Regions from separate parts of the Methylopila sp. 73B genome, predicted to be linked through region 1. Evidence: riboswitches for the same ligand, from Rfam matches in the RefSeq annotation. Region 1 holds a riboswitch; each other region holds the start of a gene.

What was found. A riboswitch is a leader RNA that binds a small molecule or an ion and turns the genes downstream of it on or off. The one in region 1 is predicted to bind thiamine pyrophosphate.
Region 2: it holds a riboswitch for thiamine pyrophosphate, as region 1 does, so the genes downstream of both, K244_RS0102490 (ABC transporter permease) here and thiC (phosphomethylpyrimidine synthase ThiC) in region 1, are expected to answer to the same signal.
Region 3: it holds a riboswitch for thiamine pyrophosphate, as region 1 does, so the genes downstream of both, thiO (glycine oxidase ThiO) here and thiC (phosphomethylpyrimidine synthase ThiC) in region 1, are expected to answer to the same signal.

Annotation. Positions count from the first base shown of each region.
Region 1 covers NZ_JAFV01000001.1:148,149-157,611, forward strand. The annotation lists gene K244_RS0100720 (NAD(P)(+) transhydrogenase (Re/Si-specific) subunit beta) at 1-315, shown strand, start outside; gene K244_RS0100725 (2,3-bisphosphoglycerate-dependent phosphoglycerate mutase) at 408-1,082, shown strand; gene K244_RS0100730 (DUF4239 domain-containing protein) at 1,120-1,878, opposite strand; TPP riboswitch at 1,984-2,093, shown strand; gene thiC (phosphomethylpyrimidine synthase ThiC) at 2,174-4,033, shown strand; gene K244_RS0100740 (cyclopropane-fatty-acyl-phospholipid synthase family protein) at 4,219-5,472, shown strand; gene K244_RS0100745 (tetratricopeptide repeat protein) at 5,480-6,337, opposite strand; partial or broken gene rpsU (30S ribosomal protein S21) at 6,555-6,767, opposite strand; gene K244_RS0100755 (5-(carboxyamino)imidazole ribonucleotide synthase) at 6,952-8,031, opposite strand; gene purE (5-(carboxyamino)imidazole ribonucleotide mutase) at 8,034-8,543, opposite strand; gene K244_RS0100765 (DUF465 domain-containing protein) at 8,614-8,838, opposite strand; gene K244_RS0100770 (DUF465 domain-containing protein) at 9,023-9,205, shown strand.
Region 2 covers NZ_JAFV01000001.1:512,497-521,959, reverse strand. The annotation lists gene K244_RS0102510 (mitochondrial fission ELM1 family protein) at 1-1,002, opposite strand, end outside; gene msrP (protein-methionine-sulfoxide reductase catalytic subunit MsrP) at 1,062-2,054, opposite strand; gene K244_RS0102500 (DUF992 domain-containing protein) at 2,158-2,679, opposite strand; gene K244_RS0102495 (pyridoxal phosphate-dependent aminotransferase) at 2,796-3,998, opposite strand; TPP riboswitch at 4,301-4,404, shown strand; gene K244_RS0102490 (ABC transporter permease) at 4,395-5,219, shown strand; gene K244_RS0102485 (ABC transporter substrate-binding protein) at 5,243-6,178, shown strand; gene glp (gephyrin-like molybdotransferase Glp) at 6,463-7,710, opposite strand; gene selD (selenide, water dikinase SelD) at 7,707-9,463, opposite strand, start outside.
Region 3 covers NZ_JAFV01000001.1:1,512,165-1,521,627, forward strand. The annotation lists gene edd (phosphogluconate dehydratase) at 1-1,110, shown strand, start outside; TPP riboswitch at 1,169-1,269, shown strand; gene thiO (glycine oxidase ThiO) at 1,320-2,333, shown strand; gene thiS (sulfur carrier protein ThiS) at 2,302-2,499, shown strand; gene K244_RS0107230 (thiazole synthase) at 2,504-3,274, shown strand; gene K244_RS0107235 (thiamine phosphate synthase) at 3,271-3,882, shown strand; gene K244_RS0107240 (hypothetical protein) at 4,017-4,271, opposite strand; gene K244_RS0107245 (amino acid ABC transporter ATP-binding protein) at 4,341-5,135, opposite strand; gene K244_RS0107250 (amino acid ABC transporter permease) at 5,156-6,298, opposite strand; gene K244_RS0107255 (amino acid ABC transporter permease) at 6,306-7,508, opposite strand; gene K244_RS0107260 (amino acid ABC transporter substrate-binding protein) at 7,610-8,626, opposite strand; gene metC (cystathionine beta-lyase) at 8,897-9,463, shown strand, end outside.

The DNA of each region.
Region 1 (9,463 bases):
CTGGCGGAAGCCCAGGTGCCCTACGACGAGGTGTTCGAACTCGACGAGATCAACTCGGAGTTCTCGGGCGCGGACGTCGCCTTCGTCATCGGCGCGAACGACGTCACCAACCCGGCCGCCAAGACCGACAAGACCTCGGCGATCTACGGCATGCCGATCCTCGACGTCGAGAAGGCCGGCACAGTGCTCTTCATCAAGCGCGGCATGGCGGCGGGCTACGCCGGCGTCGAGAACGAGCTGTTCTTCCGCGACAACACCATGATGCTGTTCGGCGACGCGAAGAAGATGACCGAGAGCATCGTCAAGAGCCTCTGAGCCGCGACGACGATACGACCACGTGGGAAGGCCGGGCCATTACGCCCGGCCTTTTCGTTTGTGCGATGCTGCGCCGAGACCTCCAAAACGGCATGACGACCCCGATGATCACCGATCTTTCTCGCAGTCTCGTCCTCATCCGGCATGGGCAGAGCGAGGACAACGAACAGGACCTGTTTTCGGGTCTTCGCGATCCCGCGCTCACCGCCCGCGGCGAGGAGGAGGCGCGCGCCGCGGGGCGGCAGCTCGGGCGGCTGGGGTTCCGCTTCACGCACGCCTTCACCAGCGTGCTGCAGCGGGCCGGCCAGACGATGGAGCTGATCCTCGCAGAGCTCGGCCAGTCCGACCTGCCGGTGGTTCGGAACTCCGCGCTGAACGAGCGCGACTACGGCGCGCTCGCGGGCCTCAACAAGACGCAGGCGCGCGAGCGCTTCGGGCCTGAGCGGGTCAGGATTTGGCGCAAGTCCTACGACGCGGTTCCGCAGGGCGGGGAGAGCCTCGCCATGACGGCCGCGCGCGTCTGGCCCTTCTATGGGCGCGCGATCGCCCCGGCCGTCCGCGCCGGAGGCTGCGTGCTGCTGGTGGGGCACGGCAACGCGCTGCGCTCGATGCTCATGCGGCTCGACGGCATCGATCCGGAGACGATCGAAGACGTGAATATCGGGACCGCGCAGATCCTGATCTACACGCTGGCCGAGGACGGCGAGCGGCTCGTCAAGGCGCGCCTGCCGTCAGGCGATCTCGCCGAAGGTCCGCCGGCGGCCTGAGGCGACGCGGGGCGTCGGGCGTCCTGAGCGCTTGTCCTTACCGCCGGATGTGCGCGAGCGCCGTCTCCATCGCGCTCGGCGACACGCGGATCGAACCGGTGAACGGCGAGTCCATGTCGAGGATGAGAAACAACGCGCTGGAGATCAGCGCGGCGCCGACCACGAGCGTCGAGATCACGACGGCGTTCGCCGGGGCGCGGTAGCTGAAGCTTGCGAAGATCAGCGTCAGCCACGCCGTCAGCACCGCGAGCAGCGGGGCCGGCACCGTGCCGTCCCAATGCTCGATCAGGGCCCAGCGCAGCTCGATGACCTTCTGGAAGCGCTGCCGCCATTCGATCTTCAACGCGGCGCGCTCGTCGTCGGCCGGGTGGAGGTCGCGCAGCGCCGCGCCGACGTCGTCCAGCAGCTTCTCGGCCGCAACGTCCTCGACCACCGGCGCCGCGTCGGTGGTGGGCCACGTGCCTTCAATCGCGCGCTCGACGTAGACCGCGAGCCTTGCGCGGGCGTCCGCCGTCTCCGGCCCATAGGCCCGCAAGGTGCGGTCGAGCAGGATGAGCTCGGTCGCGAAGGCGTGGACGTTGTGGTCGATGGCGTCGAACGCCGTCTTCGACGAGTTGATGAGGAGGCCGAGCACCAGCGACGTCATCACCACGAAGATGTTCGCGGTGAGCCGCACCACGTTGTGCGTCTCCTCGTTCCGGTGGCGCTCCGGCAGGCGCGGATGGAAGGCCAGGCAGCCGAACGAGGCGAGGACGAGGCCGAGAAAGGTCGCCAGGGCGACAAGGTGCTCGATCATTCGAGTACGCCAGATTGCGGGCCCGCGATCGCGGAGCCTCTCGTCACAGTCACGCTAGCAGCGACGACGGCGTCTCGACATCCCCGTCGGCCGCTTCTACCCTCGCGCCATTCCGAGGGGCGTCCCGCTGCGATGCGGGACTGAGATGGCCAGAGGCCGATCCCTTTGAACCTGATCCGGGTCATGCCGGCGAAGGGACGGGAACCGATAAGCCAAGGGGCGTCCGCGTCCGGGCTCTCCCTGACAATCGTCAGAATCCGGATCTCCCAACGAGAAACGCTCGAGGAGATTCCCATTGAACGTCCACATCCCTCCGAAAGACGCGAAAGCCGCGCCGACCAGCGTCACCACCGGGCCGATCTTCGGCTCGCGCAAGGTCTACGCCTCGCCGAAGTCGCACCCTGAGCTCCGGGTGCCGTTCCGCGAGATCGGCTTGAGCGATCCGAACGAGCCGCCGGTGCGGGTCTATGATCCGTCCGGCCCCTACACCGAGGACGACGTCGCGGTCGATCTCGCCGCCGGCCTGCCGCCGGTGCGCGAGCGCTGGATCGCCGCCCGCGGCTACACCGTCGTGGCCGGCCGCGCCGTGAAGCCCGAAGACAACGGCAACGTCTCCGCCGATCGGCTGGTGGCGCCCTGTCCCGCGACGCGCGCGATCCGCGAGGCCTCCGCCGGCCAGCTCGTCACCCAGTACGAGTTTGCGAAGGCCGGGATCGTCACCGAGGAGATGGTCTACGTCGCTTTCCGCGAGAACCTCGCCCGCGAACAGGCGCTGGAAGGCGCGGGCCTCCGGCGGGGTGACGGGGAGGACTTCGGCGCCGAAATCCCGGCCTTCGTCACCCCGGAGTTCGTGCGCTCCGAGGTCGCGCGGGGCCGGGCGATCATCCCGGCCAACATCAACCACGTCGAGCTGGAGCCGATGGCGATCGGCCGGAACTTCCTGGTCAAGGTCAACGCCAACATCGGCAACTCCGCGGTCACCTCGGGCGCGGCCGAGGAGGTGGAGAAGCTGGTCTGGGCGCTCCGCTGGGGCGCGGACACGGTGATGGACCTCTCGACGGGGCGCAACATCCACAACATCCGCTCCTGGATCCTGCGCAACGCGCCGGCGCCGATCGGCACCGTGCCGATCTACCAGGCGCTCGAGAAGGTCGACGGCGATCCGCTGAAGCTCGACTGGGAGGTGTTCAAGGACACGCTCATCGAGCAGGCCGAGCAGGGCGTCGACTACTTCACCATCCACGCCGGCGTGCGGCTCGCGCATGTGCCGCTGACGGCGGATCGCGTCACCGGCATCGTCTCCCGCGGCGGCTCGATCATGGCGCGCTGGTGCCTCGCCGGGCACCGCGAGAGCTTCCTCTACGAGCGCTTCGGCGACATCTGCGACATCATGCGGAAGTACGACGTCTCGTTCTCACTCGGCGACGGCCTGCGGCCGGGCTCGATCGCCGACGCCAACGACGCCGCGCAGTTCGCGGAGCTGGAGACGCTGGGCGAACTCACGCAGATCGCCTGGGGCAAGGGCTGCCAGGTCATGATCGAGGGCCCCGGCCATGTGCCGATGCACAAGATCAAGGCCAACATGGACAAGCAGTTGAAGGTCTGCGGCGAGGCGCCGTTCTACACGCTCGGGCCGCTCACCACCGACATCGCGCCGGGCTACGACCACATCACCTCCGGCATCGGCGCGGCGATGATCGGCTGGTTCGGCACCGCGATGCTCTGCTACGTCACGCCGAAGGAGCACCTCGGGCTTCCGAACCGAGACGACGTGAAGACCGGCGTCATCACCTATCGGATCGCGGCCCACGCGGCGGACCTCGCCAAGGGCCACCCCGCGGCGAAGATCCGGGACGACGCCGTCAGCCGCGCGCGCTTCGATTTCCGCTGGGAGGACCAGTTCAACCTCTCGCTCGACCCCGACACCGCGCGCGCCTTCCACGACGAGACCTTGCCCAAGGACGCGCACAAAGTGGCGCACTTCTGCTCAATGTGCGGGCCGAAGTTCTGCTCGATGAAGATCACGCAGGATCTGCGCGCGGAGGTGAGGGCGCAGAACGTCGCGTTCACGGCGGAAGAGGGCATGAAGGCGAAGTCGGAGGAGTTTCTGGCCCAGGGCGGCGCGCTTTACGTCGCGGCGCCCACCGTCCCCTGAGTTTCTCGACAGGAAAGCTTTTCGCCTGACGCATAGCCGGCGCCCGCGCGTCGGGGGGCTCGCCCTCTGGCGCGCGGACGCCGCCGTCCTCACCATGAGACCATGGTTTTCCCGAGCGTTTCCGGACGTCTGGCTCGGACTTTGCTCTCGGAAAGCCGTCGCCTTGCTTGTGCGGGAGCATGCTGATGGAGTCGTTGCTTGCAGGCATTCTGAGACGCATCGTGAGCCACGGCCGACTGTCGGTCGTCATGGCCTCCGGCGCGCGTCACGTCTTCGGCGACGGCTCCGGCCCGCCGGTCGCCCTTCGCTTCACCGACCGCGGGGCGCAATGGGCCTTCGTGCTCGATCCCTATCTGAAGATGGGCGAACTCTTCATGGATGGCCGGCTGGTCGTCGAAGAGGGCGACATCTACCAGGCGCTCGATCTGCTGCTGGGCGAGCTCAAGGGCAAGCCCGAGCCGCTCCCGGTGCGGCTCTCGCACAAGCTGCGGTTCGCGCTTCGCCGCTTCGCGCAACGCAACGGCCTGACCCGCTCCCGCCAGAACGTGGCGCACCATTACGATCTCGACGGCCGGCTCTACGACCTGTTCCTCGACGACGACCGCCAGTACTCCTGCGCCTACTACGACCGGGACGGCATGACGCTGGAGGAGGCGCAGGCGGCCAAGCGCCGCCACATCGCGGCGAAGCTCGCGATCCACGGCGGGGAGCGCGTGCTGGATATCGGCTCCGGCTGGGGAGGGCTCGGGCTCTATCTCGCCGGCGTCGCCGGCGCCCGCGAGGTGCTGGGCGTCACTCTGTCGGAAGAGCAGCTCGCGCTCGCCCGTCGGCGCGCGGAGGAGGGCGGGCTGGCCGATCGGGTGCGTTTCGAACTGCGCGACTATCGCACCCTGGACGGCGCCTTCGACCGCATCGTCTCGGTCGGCATGTTCGAGCATGTCGGCGTGACGCAGTACCGGGCCTTCTTCGAGAAGGCGCGCGACCTGCTCGCGCCGGACGGCGTGATGCTGCTCCACACCATCGGGCTCTCGGACGGCCCGTGGTTCACCAATCCCTGGATCGACAAGTACATCTTCCCCGGCGGCGCCTTGCCGGCGCTCTCGGAGATGCTGCCGTTGATCGAGAGGGCCGGGCTCGTGGTCACCGACGTCGAGGTGCTGCGTCTGCATTACGCCTTCACGCTGCGCGACTGGCGCGCGCGGTTCCTCGCCCGGCGCGAGGAGGCGGCGCGGCTCTACGACGAGCGCTTCTGCCGGATGTGGGAATTCTATCTCGCGGCCTGCGAGGCGGCGTTCCGCCACCAGGGCGCGGTGGTGTTCCAGCTGCAGCTCGCGCGCCGGCAGGAGGCGGTTCCGCTGACGCGCGGCTACATCGAGATGACGGAAGCCGCGCTCGAACGGAAGGAGCGCTGCGGCGGCCTCGCGGCCGCCGCAGAGTGAGCCGCGTTCAGCCCTCGGAGTAGGTCACGCCCGCTTTGCCGCCGACGCGGCGGAAGCCCTCGGTGGCGCGCTTGTCGTTGCGGTCGATCTGGAGCGCCTGGGCGAACGACGCGCGGGCGCGCGGCAGGTCGTTCTTGCGCTCGAAGGCCAGCGCGCGGCCGATCCAGGCGTCGATGTACTTGGGGTTCAGCGTGCGCGCGGTGTCAAAATCGTCCAGCGCCGCGTCCGGGTCATTGGTCGCGAGATAGCTCATGCCGCGGCCGACGTAAGGCTCAGCCGCCGTCACCGCGATCGCCGTCGCCTTGGTGAAGTCGTCGATCGCGCCGTCGTGGTTGCCCTGCGCCTGATGGATCAGGCCGCGGTTGTGCCAGGCCTGGGCGTTGTTCGGATCGAGTTCGATCGCGCGCTGGAAGTCGCCGAGCGCCTGCTCCATGCGGCCCGAAGAGCGGTAGAGATTGCCGCGGCCCACATAGGCCGGGCTGTAGTTCGGATCGGCCTGGATCGCGCGGTCGTAGTCGGCGAGGGCCTCGCCGGTCTTGTTCAGCGAGCGATAGGCCAGCGCACGGTTGGCGTAGGCCTTGGCGAAACCGCCGTTGATGCGGATCGCCTGGCTGAAATCGGCGATGGCGTTGTCGTACTGGGCGAGGCGGGCGTAGGCCGAGCCGCGCATGTTCCAGGCTTCGGGGTCGCTCGGGTTCTGCTGGACGACCTGGCTGAGCGAGCCGAGGTCGGACTGGCGGGCCGCGTAGGCGTCCGGATCGAGCGACGCGCCCGAGCCGACCGTGTCGCAGGCGGCGAGCGAGAGGGCGAGCAGGCTCGCCGCTCCCGCGCGAAGAAGAAAGCTCGAGTCGACCCTAAGCCGCATATCCCCACCACCTTACCGCTGGACGCCCTGAGGCTCGCCAATCACAGGCGGATTGCGGCGAGATTGCGGATCCAACGCCGCGATGCCGCCGCTTGTCGCCGAGTGTTGCGGCCAAAGCGCAAAAACGCCCGCCGGTCTGGATCCCGCGGGCGTTTCACGCTCATTTCGTTGATCAGCGCGCCCTTAGCAGGCGCCCGGGATCAGCGAATCACTTCTTCTTCATCGGCAGCAGGCCTTCGCGCTGAGCGCGCTTGCGGGCCAGCTTGCGGCCGCGGCGCACGGCCTCGGCCTTCTCGCGCGCCTTCTTCTCGGATGGCTTCTCGTAATGTCCGCGGAGCTTCATTTCACGGAAGATGCCTTCGCGCTGCATCTTCTTCTTCAGGGCCTTGAGGGCCTGGTCGACATTGTTGTCGCGAACGAGAACCTGCACGTCGTGCCTCGGGTAGCGTTTGTCTCAGGGCGGATCGCCCTGCCGGCGACAGAGCGTGAACTAAAAAACAAAAAGACGTCGCACGCCGTCGGCGCACGCGTCTCATTACCGAAAGATGCTTAGCAGAGGGCTTGGCCCTTGTCCATGCGGGCGCAGTCCCTACGCGCGCGAGGTGTCGACGGCCTCACGTGACGCGGGTGACGTGGCCCATCTTGCGGCCGGGCTTGGGCTCGCCCTTGCCGTAGAGATGCACGGCCGCGCCGGGCTCGGCGAGCAACTCGCGCCAGCCGTTCGCCTCCGCGCCGAGCAGGTTCGTCATGACCACCGCGCCGCGGGTGCGGGTCGAGCCCAGCGGCCAGCCCGCGATGGCGCGCACGTGCTGCTCGAACTGGCTGGTCTCGGCGCCCTCGATCGTCCAGTGGCCTGAGTTGTGCACGCGGGGGGCGATCTCGTTGACGACCACCCTCTCGCCGGTCGGGCCATCGACCAGGAACATCTCGACCGCGAACACGCCGACATAGGCGAAGGCGTTGGCGATCTTGCGGGCGATCGCGACCGCCGCGGCCGCCGTCTCCGGCTTGATCGCGGCCGGCACGTGCGAGGTGCGCAGGATGTGGTTCTCGTGGCGGTTCTCGACCACGTCGTAGGCGGCGAAGCCGCCGTCGCGGCCGCGCGCGGCGACCACCGAGACCTCGGCGCGGAACGGCACGAAGGCCTCGAGGATCGCGGGCTGGCCGTTCATCATGCCGAGCGCGGCGTCGAGGCCGAGCCCCTCGCGCACCAGCACCTGGCCCTTGCCGTCGTAGCCGAAGCGACGCGTCTTCAGCACCGCCGGTCGGCTGATCGCGCCGACCGCCGCCGCGAGGCTCGCGCGGTCGTCGACCGCCGCGAAGGCCGGCGTCGGCAGGCCGAGGTCGCGCAGGAAGCTCTTCTCGCTCAGGCGGTCCTGGGTCGTCGCCAGGGCGTGGGCGTCCGGAAACAGCGGGCGGTGGGCGGAGACGAGCCGGGCGGTCTCGGCCGGTACGTTCTCGAACTCGTAGGTGACGACGTCGACGCTCTCCGCGAACAGCGCGAGCGCGGTCTCGTCGTCATAGGCCGCGATCGTGCGCTCGGCCGCGACGTCGAACGCCGGGCTTTGCGGATCGGGCGCGTAGACGTGGACCTTGAGGCCGAGCGGGGCCGCGGCGAGCGCGATCATGCGCCCGAGCTGTCCGCCGCCGAGGATGCCGATCGTTCCGCCGGGGCTGAGGGGCGCGCTCGTCATGGTCAGCTTTCTCCGACGGGGATCTCTGCGACGTTGTCCGTCTGGGCGGCGCGCCAGGCGTCGAGCCGCTGCGCGAGTTCGGGATCGTTGAGCGCGAGCACGGAGACGGCGAGCAGGGCCGCGTTGATCGCGCCGGCCCGGCCGATCGCCACCGTTCCGACGGGGACGCCGGCCGGCATCTGGACGATCGACAGCAGGCTGTCGAGGCCGGACAGCGTGTGCGACTGGACCGGCACGCCGAACACCGGCAGCGGCGTCATGGAGGCCACCATGCCGGGCAGGTGGGCCGCGCCGCCGGCGCCGGCGATCACGACCTTGAAGCCATCCTCGCGCGCCGCCTTGGCGAAGGCGACGAGCCGGTCGGGCGTGCGATGCGCCGAGACGATCCGCGCGACGTGGGCGACGCCGAGCTGGGTCAGAGTGTTGGCGGTGTGGACAAGGGTCGTCCAGTCGGACTGGCTGCCCATGACGATCGCGACAGGCGCGGGCTCGGCGCGGCGTTCCGCGACCATCTCAAAGGCTCCGGGACAGTGGGAGGAACGGCGACGATAGGCGCCGGCCGGGACGCGCGCAAGCGCGCCGTCAGGCGATGATGTCCGGGGTCAACTGATCGTGCAGGAAGGACATGCGGTCCTTCAGGCCGAGCTTGCGCTTCTTGAGGCGCTGGATCTGCAGCCGATCGCCCGCGCCGACGCGCTCCAGCGCCTCGATCGCGGTATCGAGGTCGCGATGCTCTTCGCGGAGGCGGGCGAGTTCCTCCCGGGCCGCCTGTTCCTCGGCCCGCTCCTCGTCGTCCCGTCTCGCCATGTCATCCTGTCCGCCTCGACGCCACGCTCATGCGCGGCGGAGTATCGCCGCGGCCCTCGCGGGCGGCAAGGGCGCGCGACGGGTCGCGCATCTGTGATGGCCAGACAGCCCTTCTGACCGTTCGACAGACGAAAAGTCTCGTGACATGCTGATGACGTCAAACCAGACGAGGGAGACGTTCTTAATGTCCATCGAGTCGCATCTGGTCCAGCTTGAGAAGAAGCATCGCGCTATCGAGCGTGAAATCGAACTCGAGCTGACCCATCCGAATATGGATGAGGTCAAGGTTTCTGCGCTGAAGCGCAAAAAACTCCGCATCAAGGACGAGATGATCAAGTTGACTGGTCCGCAGCTTACGCTGCACTGAGGCCGTCAAGGCTCCTTTGTAGTTCCGCTGAAGCGCCGTCGACCGAAAAGGTCGGCGGCGTTTTTATATGTGCGGCCTTTCGGCCACACGGCTTGGGGCGTCTCGATGGGGCCCCTTGCGGCCGAATCGCCACCGGGTACATGGGTGGGCTCGGAATTTGGCCGCCAGAACGGAGGAGCCTGCATGACAGCGATCATCGCATCCATGTCCTCCGGCCGGTCGCGCCGCCGCTAGGCCCGACCCGCGCGCGGTCCGCCG
Region 2 (9,463 bases), 360 kb from region 1:
TCCGTTCGTTTCGCGCGCGGCGACCGGTGCCTTCCGGTCGACGTCGCGCCGCAGGATGTCGCGCGTCGCGGCGAGCGCCTGGATCGCCCGGGCGATCTGGGGCGTCGAGTCCAGCGGCGGATAGGCGTAGCGCTCCAGCCGGCCGGAGAACGGCCGGATCACTCCGAGCGCCGTCAGCCGATCCAGGAACGCGCGAGTCTTCCGTCGTCCGCCCGAGGGCTCGAACACCAGCACCGGGCGGCCCGTGGCCGCCGCCTCTCCCACCATATTGGTGGAATCCGCGGTCACCACGAGCGCTTCAGCCTGCGCCAGCAACAAAATGTAGGGGTTATCCCCCGTTCCATCCCAGAAGTAGTGGGCAAGCCTCTCAACCGCCAGAGCGAGCGGCTTCGGCGTGCGGCGCGAGGCCGTCGCCATCAGCACCGCGCCTTCGCTCTTCAGGCGCGTGAGGCCCGCGACGAGGCGGTCGATGTCCTCGGACGAAAACCGATGGTGGCGGGTATCGCCGCCGAGCAGGACGGCGACGCGCCGGCCTGGGACCTCCGGGTCCACCAGCGGCGGCGCGCCGCGGGCGGCGGCCAGCCGCACCGCGTTCACCCGGTGCGGGCTCGTGGTCGAGACGACGACGTTCGGCCCGCGCAGCCGGTCGTGCTCGGGAACCCAGACGACGTCCGCCACGCCCGCCCCCGCCCGCGCGTCGCGCAGGAACACGGTGAGCACCTTGCCGCCCGAGGCCGCCTTGATGCGCCTGAGGTAAGGCGCCGCGCGCCGGCCCGCAGCGATCACCACATCGGGCCAGCCGTCGCCGGGTTTGGGAGCGATCGGGCTGCCCATACGGTCCGGGGCGTCCCGCGGGTCGATCGGCCCCCAGGGCGCAAGCCAGGACCACGGACGCCGCGGCGCGATGCGGCGGCGTTCGATGCGGTCAGCGACCGCCTCCGCCACGCCGAGGCAGGGCTGCTCGTCGCCCGCCTTGCCGTCGGTCAGGACCCATGCGCGCATGGCATGACTGTGCGGCGTGACGCGCGGAGACGCAAGCGACCGCGGCGCCGCAGACGGCATCACATGAACAGTTTTTCGCGCTCGAGACCTTTGTACAATCCCGCCACCTGATCCGCGTAGCCGTTGTAGAGCAGGGTCGGGCGGGTTTCGTCGCCGCCGAGCACGCGCTCTCGGGCCTGGCTCCAGCGGGGATGCGAGACCTGCGGATTCACGTTGGCCCAGAAGCCGTATTCGCTCGGCCCCGCGGCGGCCCACAGCGTGTTTGGGCGGGTCTCCGTAAACTCGACGCTGACAATCGACTTCACGGACTTGAAGCCATACTTCCACGGAACCGCCAGACGGATCGGAGCGCCCATCTGCTTCGCGAGCGGCTTGCCGTAGGCGCCGGTGGCGAGGAAGGCGAGCTCGTTGGTCGCCTCCGCCATCGTCAGGCCCTCGACATAGGGCCATTCGTACAGCGGCGAGCGCTGGCCGCCCGCGACCTTCAGGTTGAGGAAGGTCGTCATCTTCACGTACTTCGCGGAGCCGAGCGGCTTCGCCCAGGCGACGAAATCCTTCATCGGGATCCCGCTCCACGGCAGCGCCATGCCCCAGGCCTCGACGCAACGGTGCCGGTAGAGCCGCTCCTCGAGCTGCAACGCCTTCAGCAGGTCGTCGATCCCGACCTCGCGCGACTTCTCGACGAGGCCCCCAATCTTGAGCGTCCATGGCCGCAACGGCAGCTTCTGCGCCTCGTCGGCGATGTATTTGCTCGTCCCGAACTCATAGAAGTTGTTGTAGTTGAGATTGACGTCCTCGGGCGTCACCGCGCGGTCGAGCGCGTAGCCGTCGTTGCGCTTGAACGGATAGAGGCCGGCGCTGGGGTCGACCTCGGGCGGAGCCGGCTTCTCGTCCGAGCCAAACAGCCAGCCGGCCCGCGCGGGGCCGGCGCCAAGCGCCGCGGCCGCGCCTCCGACAGCCCCCGCCACCAGCGACCTGCGGCTCAGGACCAGATGCTCGGGCGTCGCCTCGCTCTCGCGAAGGGCCCAACTCGGCGTGCGCTTGATCAACATGGCGGCCTCGGCTTCGTCCAGTGGCGTCGGTCAGGCTACGCACGAAAACGGCCGGGCGTTACCGCCCGACCGTCAGCATGGTCTCACGAGGTCGCGAACAGGCTCACACGGGGTCAAGGGTCAACGCGGCGTAGCCGGCCGACACGGCGATGCCGGTCTGGCCTTCGAGGCTGAGCGGCTGCAACGACACCGTGGTGCCGGAGCCGCCGACAAGCAGGTTCGCGCCGCCGCCGATCAGCGCCGTCGCGCTCGCGGTCGCGCCGCGGTACTTGCCCGCGAGGTCCCCCGGTCCGATGTCGCTGGAATGCGAAATCACCGCCCACTTCATGACGCTCGGGCCGGTCGCGCCGACGTCGACGCCGACCGTCGAGATGTGGCCGAGGTAGGCGTCGACGGGGTGGCGAGCGCCGATCGGCTTGTAATCGCACGCGAGTTCGGCGTCGGACCCGAGGATCCAGCCGATGCCGCCGGGCGAGCGGCAGCTCAGCGTGCCGACCTGCACGCCGGACTCGGCGGGACGCTTGCTGACGACCACGGACGGATGGCCGAAGTCGGCGGCGGACGCCGCAGCGGCGGTCGCGACAAGCGCGGCGGCTGCGAGAGTGGTTTTGAGCCGGATCGACATGACGTTCTCCAGAACTTGCGGTCCCCACCGCCTAACGCTGCAGCGCAGGCGATGGTTTCTGTCCGCGACACGGCCTTTTACGCTGGTCCCGACGCCGCCCTGCGCAGGACCGCGTCTCAGCGCAGCGACGCGCAGAACCGCTGGATGCGGCTGCAGGCCTCCTCCAGCGTTTCGTCGGCGGTCGCGTAGGAAATCCGGAAGTTCGGGCCGAGGCCGAAGGCTGAGCCGTGCACCACGGCGACGCCTTCGCTCTCCAGCAGTTCGGAGACGAAGTCCTCGTCGGTCGCGATGACCTTGCCGGACGGCGCCGTGCGCCCGATCGTGTCGGCGCAGGAAGGATAGACGTAGAACGCGCCTTCCGGCGTCGGGCAATTGAGCCCCTTCGCCTGGTTCAGCATGGAGACGACGAGGTCGCGCCGCCGCTCGAAGGCGGTGCGGAAGCCGGGCAGGAAGTCCTGGGGCCCGGACAGCGCCTCCAGCGCCGCCCACTGCGCGATGGTGCAGGCGCCCGAGGTCTGCTGGCCCTGCACCATCTCCATCGCCTTGATCAGCTTGTCCGGGCCGGCCGCGTAGCCGATGCGCCAGCCGGTCATGCAGTAGGCCTTCGAGACGCCGTTCATGGTCAGCGTGCGGTCGTAGAGCGCGGGCTCCACCTGCGCCGGCGTGGTGAACTCGAAGCCGCCGAACACCAGGTGCTCGTACATGTCGTCGGTCAGGATCCACACGTGCTCGTGCCGCAGCAGCACGTCGGTGATCGCCTTCAACTCCGCGCGGGTGTAGGCCGCGCCGGACGGGTTCGACGGCGAGTTGAACAGCACCCACTTGGTCTTGGGAGTGATCGCGGCTTCGAGCGCCTCGGGACGGACCTTGAAGTCCTGCTCCAGCGTGGTCGGCAGGAACACGGGCGTCCCGCCGTTGATCGCCACCATCTCGGGGTAGCTCACCCAGTAGGGCGTCGGGATGATGACCTCGTCGCCGGGGTTCAGCGTGGCAACGAAGGCGTTGTAGAGGATCTGCTTGCCGCCGGTCGCCACCAGCGTCTGCGTCGGCTTGTAGTCGAGCCCGTTCTCGCGTTTGAACTTCTGCGCGATCGCCTCGCGCAGGGGGGGGATGCCGGCGACGGGCGGGTACTTGGTCTCGCCGCGGCGGATGGCGTCGATCGCGGCGTCCTTGATGTTCTGCGGCGTATCGAAGTCCGGCTCGCCGGCGCCGAGGCCGATCACGTCGCGCCCCTGGGCTTTCAGGTCCCGCGCCTTCTGCGACACCGCGATGGTGGCGGAAGGCTTTACGCGCGAAAGCGTGTCGGCGAGGAAGGCCATCGGGAAGGCTCCGTCTTCAGGCGAAAATGACGGGGCGGACCCTAGGCCGCGGCGCGGGCCGGAGGCAAGACGCGGCGGCGCATGCCGGCCGCCGGTCAGGCGCGTCGCAGTCGCCCCCGCGAAATTTCCGCGACGGCCGCGGAACCAACCTCACCATCGGGCGTTCTGCGCCTGTGAACCCTCTAATACGGCCGAGCTTCCAACCCGGCTGAACGCATGAAACGCCGCCCGCGCCCCGGGCGGCGTTTTTTTTGACCCTCGCTCCCGTTGCGTGGCCCGGAGGGCTCGGCTAACGCTGTCGTCTCATCTCCATGGGGCGCCCACACCGGGCTGAGACGGCGGCGACGCCGGACCCATCGAACCTGATCCGGCTCATACCGGCGGAGGGATTGCGAGATGGCGGACGCCGCACATCGGCTCGTCGCCCCCTTGTCCGACACGACCGCAAGGCCCCGGCGCGCCCTCATGGCGTTCGGACGGCTGGCGGTGACGCTTGGCGTTCTGATCGCCGCCTGGCAGGCCTTCGTCACCCTGTCGGGCACGCCCCCGTTCCTGCTGCCGCCGCCGGCCCGCGTGGGCGCCGCGCTGATCGCGCAGTCCGGCTTTCTCGCCCGCCAGACGCTGACCACGCTGACCGAGATCGTCGGCGGGCTCGCGATCGGCGTGGCCGTCGGCGCGATCGCCGCGCTCGCCATCGCCACGCTCCCCGCGCTCCGCCGCTGGCTTCTGCCGCCGCTGATCGTGGCCCAAGCGGTTCCGGTGTTCGCGATCGCGCCGCTGCTCGTGCTGTGGCTCGGCTTCGGCCTCGGGTCGAAGCTCGCGATGGCGGCGCTGATCGTGTTCTTCCCCGTCACCTCGGCCTTCTACGACGGCCTGCGCCGGGCCGACCCGAACCTGATCGACCTCGCCCGTCTCTACGGCGCCTCGCCGCTGAAAACCCTGTTGCTGATCCGCCTGCCCTCGGCGCTGCCGGCCTTCGGCACCGGGCTGAAGCTCGCCGCCGCGGCCGCCCCCATCGGGGCGGTGGTCGGCGAATGGGTCGGCGCGTCGTCCGGCCTCGGCTTCGTCATGATCCACGCCAACGCGCGGATGCAGACCGACCTGCTGTTCGCCGCGCTCATCATCCTCGCCGTAGTCGCCGCCAGCCTCTGGTTCGCGGTCGACTGGGCGCTTGCGCGCCTCATCCACTGGTCGCCGGAGCACGGCCGCCGCGACTCCTGACCTCCGACCCCGAGCCCGTCCCGATGATCCGCCTCGCCCTCGCCTTCGCAGCCCTCCTGATCGCCGCGAGCCCCTCGGCCGCCGCCGAGAAGCTGGTGGTGCTGCTCGACTGGTATGTGAACCCCGATCACGCCCCGTTGGTCGTCGCCAAGGAGGGCGGCTTCTTCGCCCGCCACGGTCTCGACGTGGAGCTGATCGCGCCGGCCGACCCGAGCCAGCCGCCGCGCCTCGTCGCGGCGAAGCAGGGCGACGTGGCGGTGACCTACCAGCCGGAGCTGCACCAGCAGGTGGCCGCGGGCCTGCCGCTCGTGCGCTTTGCGACGCTCATCGACACCCCGCTCAACACCCTCATCGCGCTGAAGGACGGGCCGGTCAAGGATCTCAAGGACCTGAAGGGCAAGAAGGTCGGCTATTCCGTCACCGGCTTCGAGGATACGCTGCTGCTCGCCATGATGGAGACCGCGGGCCTGACGCGCGACGACGTCGAGCTCATCAACGTCAACTTCGCGCTCACCCAGTCGCTGATGGCGAAGCGCGTCGACGCGGTCGTCGGCGGCTACCGCAACTTCGAGGCCACGCAGATCCGTCTGGCCGGCGGCGAGGCGCGGGTGTTCTTTCCCGAAGAGAACGGCGTGCCGACGTACGACGAGCTGGTGTTCGTCGCCCACAGGGACGCAATCGGCCACGACCGCCTGAAGCGCTTCGTGGCCGCGCTCGAGGAGGCCACGACCTTCCTGCTGAACCACGACGCGGAGGCCTTCGCGCTCTACCTCAAGGGCCACCCCGACCTCAACGACGAGTTGAACACGCGCGCCTGGGCCGACACCCGGCCGCGCTTCGCCAAGAACCCCGGCCTGCTCGACGCCCGCCGCTATGCGCGCTTCGCCGCGTTCCTGAAGGCCAAGGGCATGATCAAGGACACGCCGGCGGTCGAGACCTACGCCGTCGACGTGCGGTAGGGGCAACCTCCAAACCACGCGAAAGCGCGAGCGTGCGATAAGGGCTTGATCGTCTGAGATGGAGCTCCTGCCGTTCCCGAAGGCTCATCGTTGGAGAGCCATGCTCTCTCCCCTCCCCCTTGCGGGGAGAGGTTGGGGGTGGGGGTGGTTGAGGATGAGCCTCTTAAGGAGAAACCGGGTTCAAACGTTCCGGGGGTCGCGACCGCTACGCTTCGTTCTGCGCCCCCCCCCCCCCTAGCCCCTCCCCGCAAGGGGGAGGGGGACAAAGACCGGCGTGCCTATCCTCACACCTCCAGCGCGGCCCGAAACGGCAGAAATCCGATGGCGTCGCCCGGCTTCACCTCGTCGTGGCCGGCCGGAATGACGGCGAGCCCGTCGGCGGCGATCAGCGGGGCGAGGCGGGCGGAGCCTCCGCGGCCGAGCTTCTCCACCCGCGGCAGCCCGGACGGATCGGTCCCGACCAGCGCGGCGGGGGCGAACTCGGTGCGGCCGCCGGGGCCCTTCTGGCCGAAGGCGGCGACGGCGGACAGCGGCGCGAGAGGGCGCGGCTCCAGGCCCGCGAGCCGCTCCAGCACGACGCGTCCGATCAACATCTGTCCGACCAGAGCCGCGAAGGGGTTTCCGGGAAGGCCGACCAGCGCCGCGCCGCCGACGCGCCCGGCGACGATCGGCTTGCCCGGCTTCAGCGCGACTTTCGCCAGCCCGAGCTGACCGCCCGCAGCGGCGACGGCGGCGGCGAGGTGATCCTCCTCCCCGACCGAGGTCGCGCCGCTGGTGACCAGGGCGTCGCAGCGCCGGCCCGCCTCGATCAGCAGGCGCGTCAGCTCCGCCGGGTCGTCCGGCGCGATGCCGTAGTCGATCACCTCGTGCGCCGGCGTCGACAGGATGCCGAGCAGCATCGGGCGGTTGGCGTCGTGGATGCGGCCGGGCGTGAGAGCGCGGCCGTGCTCGATGAGCTCGTCGCCGGTGGAGAGCAAACCGATCACCACCTTGCGCCGCACGGCGACCCGCTCCACGCCGGAGGCCGCCAGGATGGCGAGGTGGCGCGCGTCGATCAGGGCGCCGGCGGGAACCAGCAGATCGCCCACGCTCACGTCTTCGCCGCGACGGCGGATGTTAGCGCCCGGCTCCACCGCGGCGCGGAGCGCCACGACGTCGCCTTCGCGCGTCACGCGCTCCTGCATCACCACGGCGATCGCGCCTGGCGGCATCGGCGCGCCGGTGAAGATGCGGACCGCCTCGCCGGGCTTGAGCGTCTCGCGCGCGCCAGCCGAGCCGGCCGCGAGCCGGCCGCGGAGAACATGCCGCAGCCCGAGGTCGGCCAGCGCGTACCCGTCCATGGCGGAGTGATCGAACGGCGGCAGCGGCGTCGGGCTCATCGTCGGCTCGGCGGTCACCCGTCCGCGCAGCTCCGCGAAAGGCAGCGCCTCGACGCCGACAGGCCCCGCGACCAGCGCCGCGACCGTCGCCCGCGCCGCCTCGACCGAGAGCAGGCCAGGGTCGGCGCAGAGATCGAGCGTTGTGACCGTCACGCCGCCGAGCCCGTCACGAGGCGGATGTCCGGCCCGCCGTCGCGCGCCACGATCCGGCCGATGACGGCGGCACCTGTCGCGCCCGCAGCGTGGAGCGCGGCGACGCAAGGCGCGGCCTGATCGTCGGCCACGGCGGCCAGCAGCCCGCCCGAGGTCTGGGGATCGAACAGCAGCGCCTTCAGCCAGGCGGGAACGCCCTCCCCGCCGCCGATGCGCGGCAGGTTCGCGAGCGTCTGGGGCAGCGCGGTCGAGGCGAAGCCGCGCGCGGCGAGCTCCGCCGCCTCCGGCAGCAGGGGCAACGCCGCCGGGTCGATTTCGGCCGCGACCCCGCGGCTGGCGTCGAGCATCTCGGCGAGGTGCCCGATCAGGCCGAAACCGGTGACGTCGGTCATGGCGCGGCCGCGGTGGGACCGCAGCACCTCGACGTCCGCGGCCAAGGGGCGGGCCATCTCGGCCCACGCCGCCGCCATCGCCGCGGCGGGCGCCTGGGCGCGCATGTCAGCCGCGATCAGCACGCCGACGCCGAGCGGCTTGGTGAGCACGAGCCGGACGCCCGGCGTCAGCCCGCCCTTGCGGCGGCCGTCGCCCTCCGCCAGCCCGCCGGTCACCGCGACACCGAACGCCGGATCCGCGCCTTCGCCGGTGTGGCCGCCGATGATGGAGACGCCGAGCGGGTCGAGCGCCGCGCGCGCGCCCGCCATCATCTGGTAGAGCGCCTCCGCCTGCTGGGCCGGCGCGTCCGGCGGAAGCGCGGCGATGGCGAGCGCGTAGGACGGCCGCCCTCCCATGGCGAAAACGTCGCCGATGGCGTGGACCGCCGCGATCTTCCCGAACAGGAAGGGATCGTCGACGGGCGCCTTGAAGACGTCGACCGTCTGGAGCTCCAGCGCGCCGTCGCTCCGCCGGATCACCGCTGCGTCGTCGCCGACGCCGAGGATGACCTCCTCCGACGCGACGCCCGGTCCCAGCCGCCGCAGGGCCGCGGCCAGCGGCGCGGGGCCGAGCTTCGCCGCGCAGCCGCCGCACCGCATCGCCGGATCGTCGGAGACGGGCGCCGGACCCCGCACGCCATCCATCGCCGGCGGGTCGCGGTACATCGCGATCCAGCGGCGGTCGATCCAGTCCTTGAGCGTCCAGGCCCAGCGGCCGGCGGCGACGTAGCCGTTGCGGGTCGCGACCGCGGTGCCGTCGCCGCGGCCGATGAGCGAGAGGTGATCGGCCTGCGCCGTCAGCGGCTTGAGCCGCTTTCCTCGCGCGGCGCGTCGAAGGTTTGCGGCGAACGCCGGCCCCTGGCGCACGGCGTAGACCCCGGCCTTGGGCCTCGGCTGGCCGAGGACGCCCGCGCAGTCGCCGACCGCGAACACGCGGTCGTCCGCAGGGCTCGTCAGCGCCGACGTCACGGCGATGAAGCCGCCAATATCCTCCGGCAGTCCAAGCGCCTGCGTGATCGGGTGCGGCGCGGCGGCGGTCGCCATGAACGTCGCCTGGGCCGGCAGGCGCCGCCCGTCGTCCAGCGCGACCTCGCCCTCCTCCACCGCGGCGAGCCGCGCGGTTTCGTCGAGCGTGACGTTCGCTGCGGTCATCGCTTCGCGGAACAGCGCGGCGACCTTGTCGGGATAGCCCTGCAGCAGCGCGCCGCCGGCGAGAAGCGTGAAGCTGAAAGCTTGCGGGTCCAGCCCCGCCGCCTCCGCGTCGCGCCGGAGGCGGCGGGCGATCGACAGCGCGAGTTCGGTCCCCGCCGCCCCGCCGCCCG
Region 3 (9,463 bases), 1.4 Mb from region 1:
ATGCTCATGGAGATCATGGGCCTTCACCTGCCGGGCTCTAGCTTTGTGCCGCCGAACACCCCCCTGCGCGACGCGCTGACCACGGCGACGGTGAACCAGGCGCTCGCGATCACCCGTTCGGGCAACGGCTACGCGCCGATCGGCCAAATCCTGGACGAGAAGGCCTTCGTCAACGGCATTGTCGGTCTGAACGCCACCGGCGGCTCCACCAACCACGCGATCCACCTCGTCGCCATGGCGAAGGCGGCCGGCATCACGCTGACCTGGGACGATTTCGACCGGCTCTCGGCCGCGACGCCCCTGCTCTGCCGCATCTATCCCAACGGCTCGGCCGACGTGAACCACTTCCACGCCGCCGGGGGCATGGGCTTCCTCATCCGCGAGCTTCGCGGCGCAGGCCTGCTGCACGACGACGTGCTCACCGTCATGGGTCCGGGGCTCTCGGAATACGTCAAGGAGCCGACGCTCGTGGGCGAGGAGATCGTCTGGAAGGACATCGAGCCTCAAAGCGGCGACCTCTCGGTGCTGCGCCCGGTGGCCGAGCCGTTCCAGGCGGATGGCGGCCTGCGCCTGCTCGACGGCAACATGGGGCGCGCGGTCATCAAGGTCTCCGCAGTCGACCGCGATCGCTGGATCGTCGAGGCGCCGGCGCGGGTGTTCACGACGCAGGACGGGCTGGAGGCCGCGTTCCGCGCGGGCGAACTCGACCGCGACGTGGTGGCGGTGGTGCGCTTCCAGGGACCCAAGGCCAACGGCATGCCGGAGTTGCACCGGCTCACGCCCGCGCTCTCGGTGCTGCAGAAGCGCGGCCACAAGGTTGCGCTTGTCACCGACGGGCGCATGTCCGGCGCCTCCGGCAAGGTCCCGGCCGCGATCCACGTGACGCCGGAGGCCGCCCACGGCGGGCCGATCGGCAAGATCCGCGACGGCGACGTCATCCGCGTCGACGCCGAGACCGGCAGTCTGGAGGTTCTGGTGGACGCGGCCGAGTTCGCGGCGCGCGAGAACGCTTGGGAGGCGACCGAGCCGCAGTTCGGCATGGGGCGCAACCTGTTCGCCGCCTTCCGCGCGGCGGTGGGCCCGGCGGAACAGGGCGCGAGCGCCCTCTGAGGGCGACCTCCTTCTCGCTGCGGCAGGTTGACACAAGCGGCGGCGATCCCCATCGTCTCCTTACTCCGAGGGGCGCCCGCATGGGCTGAGACGGCGATCGCCGAACCCTTTGAACCTGATCCGGGTCATGCCGGCGAAGGAACGGGGCGCCTCTTCAAGACGCTTCCCGACGTTCGCCGGCGGTGACCCGCTTGTGAAAGCCGCACGCCATGGCCGCGCAGACGCGCGTCACCGTTCTCGGAGCCGGCGTCGCCGGTCTGACCACCGCCGTCGAGCTCGCGGAGCGCGGCGCGGACGTGACCGTGCTCGAACGCGGGGTGCGCGTGGGCGAGCGCGCCTGCTCCTGGTCCGCCGGCGGCATGCTCGCGCCCTGGTGCGAGCGGGAGAGCGCCGAGGAGGCGGTGATCGCCGGGGGCCAGGTGGCGCTCGACTGGTGGCCCGCGCATGTCGACGGCGTCGTGCGCCAAGGCACGCTAGTGGTCGCCCCTGCCCGCGACAACGCCGAACTCGCCCGCTTCGCCCGCCGCACCTCCCGCTTCGAGACGCTCGACGGCGACGGCGTCGCCGCGCTTGAGCCCGACCTCGCGGGGCGATTTCGCTCCGGCCTGTTCTTCCCCAACGAAGCCCACCTCGACCCACGCGCCGCGCTGGCGGGGCTCGAGGTCCGATTGGCGGCGCTCGGCGGCCGCATCCGCTTCGGCGTCGAGGCCGACGCCGAAGGCGCCGAAGGCGACGCCGTGGTGGACTGCCGTGGTTTTGCGGCCCGCGCCGCGTTCCCTGATCTCCGCGGCGTGCGCGGCGAGATGCTTGTCGTGCGCACCCCGGAGATCGCGTTCCAGCGGCCGGTGCGACTGCTGCATCCGCGCATCCCATTCTACGTCGTGCCCCGGGCCGACGGCCTGTTCATGCTGGGCGCGACCATGATCGAGAGCGCGGAGCGGCGCGGCCCCGTCGTGCGCTCGGTGGTCGATCTGCTGAATGCGGCCTATGCGCTGCACCCGGCGTTCGGCGAGGCTGAGATCGTCGAAACCCGAGCGGACGTGCGTCCCGCCTTCCCCAACAACCTGCCGCGCGTTGAAACCCGCGGCCGGGTCACTTACGTCAATGGTCTGTACCGACACGGCTTTCTGCTCTCGCCGGCCTGCGCCCGCGCAGCCGCGGAGGCCGTGCTGGGACCTAAGGAGATGAGCCATGAAGCTGATCGTGAACGGCGACGAGCGTGAGCTCGGCGTGCGCGATCTGGCCGAAGCGCTGCGCGCGCTCGACTACGACGACGCGATCGTCGCGACCGCCGTCAACGGCGACTTCGTGCCGGCGCGGGCGCGCGCCGCGACGGCGCTGAACGACGGCGACCGCATCGAGATCGTCTCGCCGCGGCAGGGAGGCTGAGGCCATGGAGCTCTACGGAGTCGAGATCGACTCGCGCCTGCTGCTCGGCACGGCGCAATACCCCTCGCCCGCGATCCTCGCCGACGCGGTGAGGGCCTCCGGCGCAGGGATCCTCACCGTCTCGCTGCGCCGCGAATCCGGGCGGCTGCGGGAGGGCCAGGACTTCTGGGGCCTGATCGCGGGGCTGAACGTGAAGGTTTTGCCCAACACCGCCGGCTGCCACTCGGTGAAAGAGGCGGTGACGACCGCGCAGATGGCGCGCGAGGTGTTCGGGACCAACTGGCTGAAGCTCGAGGTGATCGGCGAGGCCGACACGCTGCAGCCCGACGTGTTCGGGCTGGTCGAAGCGGCGCGTATCCTGACCGAGGACGGCTTCGAGGTGTTCCCCTACACGACGGAAGATCTCGTTGTGGCGGAACGACTTATCGAGGCCGGCTGCAAGGTCCTAATGCCCTGGGGCGCGCCGATCGGCACCGGCATGGGGCTCAACAACGTCTATGGCCTGCGGTCGCTCCGGGCGCACTTCCCCGACGTGCCGCTGGTCGTCGACGCCGGCATCGGCAAGCCCAGCCACGCCGCCGCCGCCATGGAGCTCGGCTACGACGCCGTTCTGCTGAACACCGCAGTGGCCAAGGCGGGCGACCCCGTCGCCATGGCCGGAGCGTTCAAACTCGCGGTCGAGGCCGGCCGGACGGCCTACCTCGCCGACCCGATCGAGCCGCGCGACATGGCGGCGCCCTCCACGCCCGTTTTCGGCCGCGCGAGCCTCGCATGACCCGTCGCCTCGACCCGTTCTACCCCGTCGTGGACAGCGCCGCCTGGGTGCGGCGCATGACCGAGGCGGGCGCGAAGCTCGTGCAGCTGCGTGTGAAGGACAAGCCGGAAGCCGTTCTTCGCGCTGAGATTTCGGACTCGCTTGCAACCTGCTCCGCGGTGGGCGCCGACCTCGTCGTCAACGACTATTGGGAGATCGCGATCGACCTCGGCGCGTCCTTCCTGCACCTCGGCCAGGAGGATCTTGACGACGCCGACCTCAAGGCGATCAAAGCGGCCGGGATCAGGCTCGGCGTCTCGACGCACACGCCGGACGAGCTCGACCGCGCGCTGTCCGTGGACCCGCACCACATCGCTCTCGGGCCGATCTGGCCCACCATCCTGAAGAAAATGCCCTTTGCGCCCCAGGGACTTGCGCGCATCGGCGAATGGAAGCGCAAGATCGGCGACCGTCCGCTGGTGGCGATCGGCGGGCTGACTCCGGACCGCGCCGCGCAGTGCCTTGCGGCCGGCGCGGACGTGGTGGCGGTGGTGAACGACGTCGTCGGCGCGGCGGACCCCGAAGCGCGCGCCCGCGAGTGGATCGAGCTGACCCGGACTGCGGCCTGACGCGGGCATGGCCCGGCTTTGCCCGGGCGCGCTGGTTAACTTAGCCGAGCAGGCGGTTAACGCGGGGCGACCTTCGGGTTAACCCCGGGGCACTCGACGCGAATGGTCGTCGTGGCGGCCCGCTCGCTTCCCTGTCACCCCATGCCGCCGTCGTTCGCCGCCGACAGGTCCTCGACCGAGGTCGCGCCGGGCGCCGGGTCCGGCTTCGGTTCGTCCTCCCCGGGCTTCCGCCGGAAGCCGGCGACCTCCGAGGCGTCGGGCGCGTCGACGTCCTGGGCGTCGTCCGGGCCCGCCTTCGCGCCCGGCTTCACCGCCGGCTGACGGGCGGCCTCGGCCTCGGAGAGGCCGGTCGCGGCGCTGGCGTCGTCGGGCTTGGGATTGTGCGTCATGGAACCTGTCTCCGGTCGGTCGCCTCTTGAAGGAAGCGCCGCCGGAGGGCGAAGGTTCCAGCCGGACCCTCAGTGCAGGATCTGGCTGAGGAACAGCCGCGTGCGCTCATGCTGCGGGTTGGCGAAGAAGGCGTTGGGCTCGTTCATCTCGATGATCTGGCCCGCGTCCATGAAGATCACGCGGTTTGCGACCTGCCGGGCGAAGCCCATCTCGTGGGTGACGCAGAGCATGGTCATGCCGTCGTTGGCGAGGCCGACCATGGTGTCGAGCACCTCCTTCACCATCTCGGGGTCCAGCGCCGAGGTCGGCTCGTCGAACAGCATGATTTTCGGCTGCATGCACAGCGCGCGGGCGATCGCGACGCGCTGCTGCTGGCCGCCGGAGAGCTGACCCGGATACTTCTTAGCCTGCTCCGGGATGCGCACCCGCTTGAGGAAGTGCATCGCGAGCTCCTCGGCGTCCTTCTTCGGCATCTTGCGCACCCAGATCGGCGCGAGGGTGCAGTTCTCGAGGATGGTGAGGTGCGGGAAAAGGTTGAAGTGCTGGAAGCACATCCCGACCTCGCGACGGATCTCGTCGATCTTCTTGAGGTCGTTGGTGAGCTCGGTGCCCTCGACGATGATCTGGCCTTTCTGGTGCTCCTCCAGCCGGTTGATGCAGCGGATCATCGTGGACTTGCCCGATCCGGACGGGCCGCAGATCACGATGCGCTCGCCGCGCTTCACCTTGAGGTTGATGTCCTTCAGCACGTTGAAGTCGCCGTACCATTTGGACATGCCGATGATCTCGACGGCGGTCTCGTTCGAGATCTGCGGCTTCTGGGCCGCGGGAAGTTCGGAAGCGTCGACGACGGACTCGGCCATGGGCGTGGCTCCTTGACGGTTCAGTGCTTGTGGCCGACGTCCAGCCGCTCTTCGACGAAGCGAGAGTAGCGGGACATGCCGTAGCAGAAGATGAAGTAGACGATGCCGGCGAAGGCGAAGCCGGTGTAGACGGTGCCGGGCGTCGCCCAGTTCGGATCGGCGAAGGCCGCCCGGATGATGCCGAGGAAGTCGAAGATCGAGACGATCGCGACCAGCGTCGTGTCCTTGAACAGGCCGATGAAGGTGTTGACGATGCCGGGGATCACCAGCTTCAGCGCCTGGGGCAGCACGATCAGGATCATCATCGGCCAGTAGCGCAGACCCATCGCCATGGCGCCTTCGTACTGCCCCTTCGGGATCGCTTGCAGGCCGCCGCGCACGACCTCCGCCATGTAGGCGGCGGAGAACAGCGACACGCCCACCAGCGCGCGCAGCAGGCCGTCGATGGTCCAGCCGGAGGGCAGGAACAGCGGCAGCATGTAGGTGGCGAAAAACAGCACGGTGATCAGCGGAACGCCGCGCCAGAACTCGATGAAGGCGATGGCGAAGAACCGCACCGCCGGCAGCTTCGACCGGCGGCCGAGCGCCAGCAGCACGCCGAGCGGCAGCGAGGCGACGATGCCCGTGGTGGCCACCACGAGCGTCACCAGCAGCCCGCCCCAGGCCCGCGTCTCGACCGGACGCAGCCCGAAGACGCCGCCGCTGAGCATGACGAAGGCGAAGATCGGGAACGCGACGAAGAACAGCAGCGCGTTCGCCTTCTTGTAGGGCGCGGCGGGCGTCAGCAGCGGCGCGATCAGCGCGGCGGCCACGAAGAACACGGTCGCCGGCCGCCAGTGCTCCTCCGCCGGATAGAAGCCATAGAGCATCTGGCCGAAGCGGGTGGTGATGAAGGGCCAGCACGCCCCGGTGCCCGGCGCGATGCAGGCCTCGCGGTTCGCGCCCGTCCACACCGCCCGAAGGACGAGGAAGTCGATCATGATCCACGCGACATAGACCGCGAGAAACAGGCAGACGATCGACAGCAGGGTGTTGGCGGGGCCGGCGAACAGGTTCTGCCGCGCCCAGCCCGAAAAGCCGACCAGCGAAGCCGGAGGCGGCTCGGGCTGCAGGATGTCCTTGCGGACGAAAGGCTTGCCGTGGCCGTAAGCGACGTCGCTCATGTCCGCCTCACCGTTCGATCAGCGCGACGCGCCGGTTGTACCAGTTCATGAAGAGCGAGGTCGCAAGGCTGATGACCAGGTAGCAGCCCATGGTGATCGCGATGATCTCGATGGCCTGGCCGGTCTGGTTGAGGGTCGTCCCGGCGAAGACCTGCACCAGCTCGGGATAGCCGATGAAGGCCGCGAGCGAGGAGTTCTTCGTCAGGTTGAGGTACTGGCTGGTGAGCGGCGGGATCATCACCCGCATCGCCTGCGGAATCACGACGAGCCGAGTCGACAGGCCGGACTTCAGGCCGAGCGAGGCCGCGGCCTCCGACTGGCCGTAGCTGACCGCGTTGATGCCGGCGCGGACGATCTCCGCGATGAAGCCGCCGGTGTAGATCGACAGCGCCACGACGAGGGCCGCGAACTCCGGCAGCAGGCGCGAGCCGCCGACGAAGTTGAAGCCTTTGAGCACCGGCGTTTCGATGGTCAGGGGGAAACCCACGAGGGCGAAGCCGACGAGCGGCAGTCCGATCAGCAGCGCGACCGACGTCCAGAACGCCGGGAACTGCTGTCCTGTCTTTTCGCGGCGGACGGTCGCCCACTTGTTGAGGACGACCACGCCGACGACCGCGATCGCCAGGGCGATGAAGCCGACGAGGCTGCCCTCGCCAAACACGATCCGTGGAATGTAGACGCCGCGGTTGTTGAGGAAGACCTCGCCGAAGATGGAGTAGCTGTTGCGCGCCGCCGGCATCGCGGCCAGCACCGCGAGGTACCAGAACAGGATGTGGAACAGCAGCGGCAGGTTGCGCGTCACCTCGACGTAGACGGTGCAGACCTTGCGCACCATCCAGTTCTTCGACAGACGGCCGACGCCGACGAGGAAACCGAGGATGGTGGCGAACACGATGCCGACGACGGCGACGAGCAGCGTGTTCAGAATGGCGACCAGCAGCGCCCGGCCGTAGCTCGACGACTCGCTGTAGGGGATCAGCGTCTGGTTGAGGCCGAAGCCGGCGGTCTGGTTCAGGAAGCCGAAGCCCGAGGCGATGCGCTGGTTGGAGAGGTTTTCCTGCGCGTTCCAGACCATCGCCCCGAGCACGAGCGCGACGACGGCGACCACGACGATCTGCGCCACGTTTCCCCGGAAACGCGCGTCGTTCCAGATGGACGAGGTCGATTGCGGCCGGTCCGCCGGCGCCGGGCCTTCATGCGTAATCGCCATCACACGCTCCAACTTCACGGCAGGTTCGACGCCCTACGAGACGCGAGCCCCGCTCCGCCCGATCGATCCGGGCGAAGCGGAAGCGCGACACGACTGTCGGATCAGCGGATCGGCGGGCCGTACTGAAGGCCGCCCTTGCTCCACAGCGCGTTCTTGCCGCGCTCGATCTGCAGCGGCGAGCCCTTGCCGACGCTGCGGTCGAACGCTTCGCCGTAGTTGCCGACCTTGCCCACGATGCGGGCCAGCCAGTCCTTCGACAGGCCGATCTGCTCGCCGAAATTGCCCTCGGCGCCGAGCATCCGCTTGATGTCGGGGTTCGGCGAGGTGAGCATCTCCTTCACGTTCTGCGAAGTGATGCCGGCCTCCTCGGCGTTCAGCATGCCGTAGTGGACCCACTTCACGATGTCGAACCACTGGTCGTCGCCCTGGCGGACGGCGGTGGCGAGCGGCTCCTTGGAGATCAGCTCCGGCAGAATGACGTGTTCGTCCTTGTCGGCGAGCTTCAGGCGCAGGGCGTAGAGCTGGGACTGGTCCGAGGTGAAGACCTCGCAACGGCCGGACTCATAGGCCTTCAGCGTCTCTTCCTGGCCCTGGAAGGCGACGACCTCATACTGCAGGTTGTTGGAGCGGAAGAAGTCCGCGACGTTGAGCTCGGTCGTGGTGCCGGATTGGGTGCAGACCGAGGCGCCGTTCAGCTCCATCGCCGACTTCACGCCGAGCGACTTGCGCACCAGGAAGCCCTGGCCGTCGTAATAGTTGGTCGCGGTGAAGTTCAGGCCCTGGGTCGCGTCGCGCGACAGCGTCCACGTGGAGTTGCGCGACAGGATGTCGACCTCGCCCGACTGAAGCGCGGTGAAGCGGTCCTTCGCGGTCAGCGGCGAGAACCGGACCTTGGACGGATCGTCGAAGATCGCGGCGGCGACGGCGCGGCAGAGATCGACGTCGAGACCGGTCCATTCGCCCTTGGCGTCGGGGTTCGAGAAGCCGGGCAGTCCAGTGCTGACGCCGCACTGGAGAAAGCCCTTCTGCTTGACCTGGTCCAGAGTCGCCGCATCGGCGGCGCCGGACGCGAAGACCGCAGAAGCGCTCAGCGCCAGAGCGGTAAGGATCTTTTTCATCGGGGGAACTCGCCTCTCTCGCAAGGGACGCCGGGCCCGGCCTCGGGCGGCGGCGTGGCTCGCGCCTGCTCCCATCACCGTCAGCTCCGGCCTTGTCGTCGAACGCGTCGCCGGGGTGCGCCGCCGTTCAGGCGCCATCTTCGCGCGATAATTCGGCCGCCGCGAGATGATTTTCGCGCCACTCGCAAAAAATGACCAAGACTTGACGGGATCTTAGCAAGCGCCTGACAACCTGCTGGCCTCCACCTGGGATTTCGAGGGCCGACTGCCATGGGACGTGATGGGGAACGCCCTTTCGGGCCGCTGACGGACCTTGTCCTCGGCGGCCGCTCCGTCGTGGAGCAGCACGGCTTCGTCAATCCGCCGATCGTCCGCGGCTCCACCGTGCTGTCGCCCACCGTCGCCGACCTCGAGGGGCGGACCGGCCGCTACGCCTATGGCCGGCGCGGCACGCCGACCTCCGACGCGCTGACCGACGCCCTGAAAACCTTGGAGGGCGGCGCGCATGTGGCGCTCACGCCCTCGGGGCTGAACGCGGTCGCGACCGCCCTGCTCGCGGTGCTCGGGGCGGGCGATCACCTGCTGATGGTCGACACCGTCTACCAGCCCACACGGCACCTCTGCGACCTCACGCTGAAGCGGCTCGGGATCGAGACGACCTACTACGAGCCGCAGATCGGAGCGCAGATCGCCGACCTCATCCGGCCCGAAACCAAGGCGGTCTTTGTGGAGAGCCCGGGCTCCCTCACCTTCGAGATCCAGGACATCCCGGCCATCGCCGGCGCGGCGCATGCGCGCGGCGTCGCGGTGGTGATGGACAATACGTGGGCGACGCCG